DNA from 2 places in the Exiguobacterium sp. N4-1P genome. Region 1 is predicted to be linked to the other one. Evidence: a T-box and tRNA genes for the amino acid it is inferred to sense, from the RefSeq annotation. Region 1 holds a T-box; the other holds one or more tRNA genes.

Region 1 (3,432 bases):
CGTGGATCCCGCCACATAATTCGATTGAATACGTTCCTGCCGATACGACGCGGACCGTTTCACCATATTTTTCACCGAACAGTGCCATTGCCCCTTTTGCTTTTGCATCGGCGATGTTCATTTCTTCGATATCGACAGCCAGCGATGCCCAGATTGCCTGATTGACATCCTGTTCAATCGTTTTCAGTTCATCTGCCGTGACTGCACCAAAGTGAGAGAAGTCAAAGCGGAGACGATCTGCTGACACGAGTGATCCTGCTTGATTGACGTGCGTGCCGAGTGTATCTTTTAGTGCTTTATGCAACAAGTGTGTTGCTGTATGGTTTTTCGTAATGGCTTTACGTGCTGCGCCTTCGACTTCTGCGATGACTGAAGCGTCCGCGAGTGCAATCCCCGTCCGAACGATGACCGTATGCAAGTTTTGACCGTTCGGTGCTTTTTGTACGTCTTTGACGTCTAAGACGAAATCTTTTCCTTCAATCGTTCCTGTATCCGCGACTTCACCACCGCTCTCAGCATAAAACGGCGTGATGTCTAAAATGACTTGTGCCTGTTCGCCTGCCGCGACTTCCGTGACATGTTCTCCATCATGAAGCAATGCGACGATCGTTGCATCCGTCTTCACATCCGTATAACCGACGAACCGGCTTGGTACCGTCAATGTCGCAAGAACTTCAGATTGCTGTTGCATCGATCCGCCATCTTCACGTGCCGCACGGGCCCGCTTACGTTGCTCATCCATCGCCCGTTTAAAGCCTTCTTCGTCAACTGCCATTTGATGATCTTCTGCATATTCGACTGTCAATTCGAGGGGGAAACCGTACGTGTCGTAAAGACGGAATGCATCTTCCCCACTAATCGTATGCTCTCCATTATTTTTAGCCGTCTGAGCGACCGTATTTAAAATCGCGAGACCATCTTGTAATGTTTCATGGAAACGTTCTTCTTCATTCTTGATGACACGTTTGATGAAGTCCGCCTTCTCTGGAACTTGTGGGTAAAAGTCAACCATGACGCCACCGACCGTATCCACGAGCTCGTACATGAACGGACGTTCGATTCCAAGCATCTTCGCATAGCGGACTGCCCGGCGAAGTAAACGACGGAGGACATACCCGCGTCCTTCGTTCGATGGCAATGCGCCGTCGCCAATCGCAAACGAAACTGTTCGGATATGATCAGCGATGACTTTGAATGCTACATCCAGCTTCGCGTCATCACGGTATTTTTTACCACTCATTTCTTCCGTCTTATGGATGATCGGCATGAACAAGTCCGTATCGAAGTTCGTCGGCACGTTTTGTAAGACACTAGCCATCCGTTCGAGACCCATTCCTGTATCAATGTTTTTGCGTGGAAGTTCTGTGTAGTTCCCGTTTCCATCATGGTTATACTGACTGAAAACGATGTTCCAGATTTCAAGATAACGTTCATTTTCGCCACCCGGGTAGAGTTCTGAATCGTTCGGGTCGTCACCGAAGTCTGGACCACGATCAAAGAAAATTTCCGTGTTCGGACCAGATGGACCTTCACCGATTTCCCAGAAGTTATCTTCGAGCGGAATGATCCGTTCAGCCGGAACACCGAGCTCAAGCCAGATTTGGCGTGCCGCATCGTCTTCCGGATGGATCGTAACAGACAAGTACTCTGGATCTAGACCGTACCACTCGTCACTCGTTAAGAGTTCCCAGCCCCATTTGATCGCATCTTCACGGAAGTAATCACCGACTGAAAAGTTACCGAGCATTTCAAAAAACGTATGGTGACGTGCCGTTTTACCGACGTTTTCGATATCGTTCGTCCGGATCGATTTTTGTGCATTGACGATTCGTGGATTGTCTGGGATGACACGTCCATCAAAATATTTTTTTAATGTCGCGACACCTGAGTTAATCCAAAGCAATGTTGGATCTTCCACTGGTACGAGAGAAGCACTCGGTTCCACAGCGTGACCTTTCGATTGGAAAAAGTCGAGATACATCTGACGGATTTGTGCGCCAGTCAACGGTTTTAATGGTTTCATCGAAAATACCCCCAATTAATTAATAAGTTCATCCTGAACGCAAAAAAAACGATGCATCATCCCCTAGGAAAGGGACGAAAGCATCGCTCTCGTGGTACCACCCTCGTTCGCAACATCCTCTGTTACGGATGTTACCTCGAAAAATCCAATAACGGGGATTAACCGCAAGTGTTTTCACTCGACTCAAGAAGGAGCTTCAAATGATTCATCATGGAGATGGTTGCAGCAAATCCATCTCTCTCTTCGTCATGATTGCATCACTCTACTTATCTTCTATCAACGTTTTGCGTCCATTCATCTAACGTGATTATTACCTATCCAACGTATTCCGTCAAGTCTTTGTCGCACCACCCAGACGTTCAATCAACCGCGTCCGTCGACGAGGTTCTTCTTCTTGTGATGCCTTGTGAAAGGCGCGTGGATCTCCGAACAACAACAAACTTGTTTTCGCACGGGTCACGGCCGTATAAATTAAGTTTCTCGAATGCTTAAAGGCGCCCGTAAAGAAGACCGGCATCAGAACGATCGGAAACTCCGACCCTTGGGCTTTATGGATCGTGATCGCATAGGCATGTGTGAATTGGTCCCAGTCACTGCGATTGTATTCGACTTCCGTCTGGTCGAACCGCGCGATAATTTTATCGACTTTATCGACGTTTTCTTTCGCAAAAAAGATGTTGACGATTTCGCCGATATCACCATTGTAGACATTTTCTTCCGCATTGTTGACGAGCTGAAGAATCTTATCTCCACTCCGGTACAGCCGATTCCCTTGCTTCACTTCCCGTTTTTTCGGTGCTTCCGGATTGTAGACATTTTGCAGCGCGAGATTGAGTTCATCAATCCCGACTTGTCCGCGATATGTCGGGGCGAGGACTTGGACGTCGAACTTCGAGTAGCCTTTTGCTAACGCTTTTTCAGCGAAGGCGGCAATCCCGCGTAATGATTCCTGCGGAGCAAGTGAATAAAAACGGCGGTCCGATAACGGTGCCAATAAATCAGCTGATGTGACCCGATTTTTCAAATCATGAGCCAATCGTAAAATCGACGAATCCTCCGCTTGACGGTGTACGACATTGAGTCGTACGACCGGAATCCCGTCCGTATCCATTAAATCAGCCAAAACTTGTCCCGGACCGACCGACGGCAGTTGATCCCGGTCACCAACGAACAAGATTTTCATCCCGTTCGGCACGGCGCGAAGGAGACTCGACAAGAGGTAGATATCAATCATCGATGATTCATCGATGATCAACACTTTTCCGGTGATTGGTTGATCTTCATTCAATTGAAAATTTGAGCCGTCGTATTTCAACAGCCGATGAATTGTCATCGCCGGAACATCGGTCGCTTCCGACAATCGTTTTGCAGCACGCCCGGTCGGTGCGACGAGAACGTACGGATACACA
Region 2 (3,432 bases), 700 kb from region 1:
TCTTGACGGTCCCATCCCAGTTCGCACAGTCAGTAGCGGATGAGTTAGTTGAGTATGGTGTGACCGGAATCCTGAACTTTACACCGGCGCGGTTGAACGTACCGGCCCATGTTCGGGTCCATCACATCGATTTGTCGATCGAGTTGCAGTCACTAGTTTATTTCATGAAGCATTATTCGCAATCAGCTGAAGGAGTGAAATCATAATGGAAAACTTAATCCCGTTTACACTCGGTATTGGACCAGGAAGTATCGCCTTAATCGGTGCCGTCGCCTTGATCATCTTCGGACCGAAAAAGTTACCGGAGCTCGGTCGTGCTGCCGGTCAGACGTTAAAAGAGTTCAAGAGTGCGACAAACGGCATCATGGACGATGATAAAGACAAAAAGGATGAATCGAAAGAGAAGTGATTAAATTATGGCGATTGATCAAGAACAGAGTGTGACATCGCATCTAGACGAGTTGCGCAAGCGGATCGTCTGGTCACTCATCATCGTCGTCGTCTTGTTCGCCGCGGCCTTTCCGCTCGTCCGACCGCTCGTGCGATTTCTGCAGTCGGACCTGAAAGAGCTCGGCATCGGATTGAATGCCTTTAATGTGGCCGATCCCCTGATGTTGTACTTGAATTTAGCGTTCATCATCGCGGTCGTCCTGGCTTCACCATTTTGGATGTACCAGCTATGGGCGTTCATCCGACCCGGTTTATTCGAACAGGAACAGAAAGCGACCTTGACGTATATTCCGGTCACGTTTTTCTTATTTTTGTCCGGGATCGCGTTCTCTTATTTTTGGTTACTTCCGTTTCTACTCAAAGTATCGACGGAACTTGGGCAAGAGCTCGGCATCGAGCAAGTCATCGGGGTCGAAAACTATTTCAGTTTCTTAATCCGGCTGACGATTCCGTTCGGTATCTTGTTCCAACTGCCGGTCGTGACGATGTTCTTGACTCGTCTTGGACTCGTGACGCCATTGTTCATGCGGAAAAATCGAAAATATGCGTACTTTGCGCTGTTTGTCATCGCGGCTTTAATCTCACCACCGGATGTGACGTCACATCTGATGATTTCGGTACCGTTGTTCGTCCTCTATGAAATCAGCATCATGATTTCAGCCCGGACGTACAAAAAAGTACTGATTCTTGAGCAACAGGCGGAGCTTGAACGGCAAGCGGATTTGATGCGTGAGTTGAATAAGTAACAGTCTCCTCTCGGTCGTTTCGGCGACGGAGAGGTTTTTGTTTGGAAGCGCTCTTTTTATATTGAAAAAGTGAATCGATATGGTTTATACTGATTACAAGAATATGAGGGGGCTTAGCTCAGCTGGGAGAGCGTTTGGCTGGCAGCCAAAAGGTCGTCGGTTCGAGCCCGATAGTCTCCATATGTACATCACTTGGCATTTGCCGAGTGGTGTTTTTTGTTATAGTGGTGGCGGCAAAACAGAAGCTTACAGCCTGGATAATGTTGATGAACCGATTGAAGTCGTTTTCTGTGTTTATCCTTTTGAGGGAATGGGAAATTTCTTAATAGGTAATCAAGAGGGGGAAGCATTATGAATCCATTTACGACGTTAATTGCCTTCATCGTCGGCTGTCTTGTTCTGTATCTCGGAATCCGTGATAAGAACGGTTGGTTGATTGGTGTGGCACTGATTCCGTTAGCAATTGTTGCGTATAGCGTCATCTATCTCATCATTCAAGTTTCAGCCTAGAAACTCCTTTTTTAAGGAAGTTTCTTTTTTTTTGAAACATAACTGGTAAACTGTAAGTATATGACAGTATAGACAGTTGAAACGAGGGAGGGCATTTCAGGATGGAACAAACGCTCCGAGAGGAACGATTACAGGCGTTGACGGTTGCTTATATCGAAAAAAATCAATTGCAGAATAAGAGTTGGGTCATCGCTGCCTTGATGGCGACAGCAGGAACGTTTACGGAAATCTTCAGCACGACCATGTACTTGAGTCTGTTACCGCTTGTCTTTCTCGTGTTTGATCTCCCGTTTCGACTCGAAAAACGAAAAATCCTGGCGCGCTATCTCTCAAGCGACCAAGTGATGAACCAATCGTTGCTGTGGCTCGGGATTCAATTCGTCTTGTACGGTTCGCTGTACACCGTGATACTTGAGACGAAAGAGATGTCGATCTGGAAAATTGCCCTTTGGATGCTGATCATCCTCGCACCGGTCTATTACGTTACGGATTGGTTGTTTAAAAAGATTGCCCGGTCAGGCGATCCCGACTTCGTCAGTGATAAAGAAATTCATGCGAATGTTAAAGAAGTGGAGGAGTGACAAGGTGAGTACATTGATTGAAAAAAATACACGGTTGAAATTACTGGGACCGCCATTAAAAAGGATTCAGCATCTGGTGCCGGTTCCGGTTCTGCTGCTTGCGCTTGCTGGTTGGTTCATCCCGGGTTTTCGGGAAACAGGGCTGTTCTCCTTATTTGCGATTACGGTATTCTGTTTGGCTAACGCACTTAGAGAAATCATTCGTCTGCGGATTTTAAAGCAACGCCTCGCGAAGGACGTCTATAAAAAGACTGTCTTGAAAGTGGCACGTGTATCGATGATCGGTTCGTTCATCCCGATCCTTACACTTTATGTGGGGACTGTTTTTCCACAATACGCCGGTATTTCTTTTACGGTCTTTCTTGTGTCGATCATCGTCGCCTACTTGATTGTGTCCCGATTGAACAAACAAGCGAAACAACTGGATCCGGCATTCGTCACGATGCGTGAGATTGAGCGTTACCGTAAGTAAGCGAAACACACAAGAGGAGTGAGCGGATGAGAAACACTTTAAGCACGTATCAAAAATGGACAAAAATCAGCCGGCAAATCCGGACGTATGTAATTGCGGGCGTATTTTTTGCGGTGCTGTTCTTCTCCGGAAGCGGGCACCTGACGGATTCAGCAATTGGATTTTTGATTCTTACGCCGTTACTCGCCTATAATGGCATGCAGCGAGTGATCCAATCTGTTCTGTTAGTTCGGTCGAAGGTACAGGCGCGACCACTTGGTCTGCTGTTCGGTGGGATCACTTTACTCGAAGCGGTCTTTATTGCGGGTGCCGCAGTTGTCGCCCCACACCTTGGACAATGGGGCTATCTGTTTCCGCTAATGTTGTGGATTTCAGGGATGCTGCAATTTCAAAAGTGGACGGACCGGACGGTAGCGAAGCTCGATAAAATGGATTTGCTTGAGACACCGAACCGAAAAGGAATCGAACACCGTCATCCGACGGGCGAAGGAATCGGGATGTAACGAGGAGGCAGACGATGGAGAGCATGCAACGCGAGCGGAAAATGGATTATATCCGATTTTCAAAACAGGCACGTTACATTCAAACGGTCTTGTTTGGACTGGTATTGTTTGTATTTCTCTTTTTAACAGACGATTGGCATCTGACAGAATCATCGTTTCAGTATTTTTTG

What was found. A T-box is a leader RNA that pairs with one kind of tRNA and senses whether it is charged. The one in region 1 lies ahead of alaS (alanine--tRNA ligase), so its partner is inferred to be a tRNA-Ala.
Region 2: it has a tRNA-Ala gene. The T-box ahead of alaS (alanine--tRNA ligase) is inferred to sense a tRNA for this amino acid. The anticodon was not compared.

Annotation. Positions count from the first base shown of each region.
Region 1 covers NZ_CP022236.1:1,956,849-1,960,280, forward strand. The annotation lists gene alaS (alanine--tRNA ligase) at 1-2,023, opposite strand, end outside; T-box leader at 2,091-2,312, opposite strand; gene A0126_RS10220 (SF1B family DNA helicase RecD2) at 2,355-3,432, opposite strand, start outside.
Region 2 covers NZ_CP022236.1:2,657,732-2,661,163, reverse strand. The annotation lists gene A0126_RS13560 (redox-sensing transcriptional repressor Rex) at 1-206, shown strand, start outside; gene A0126_RS13555 (twin-arginine translocase TatA/TatE family subunit) at 206-409, shown strand; gene tatC (twin-arginine translocase subunit TatC) at 417-1,196, shown strand; tRNA gene A0126_RS13545 (tRNA-Ala) at 1,304-1,376, shown strand; gene A0126_RS19430 (hypothetical protein) at 1,548-1,706, shown strand; gene A0126_RS13540 (hypothetical protein) at 1,808-2,287, shown strand; gene A0126_RS13535 (hypothetical protein) at 2,292-2,759, shown strand; gene A0126_RS13530 (hypothetical protein) at 2,786-3,262, shown strand; gene A0126_RS13525 (hypothetical protein) at 3,277-3,432, shown strand, end outside.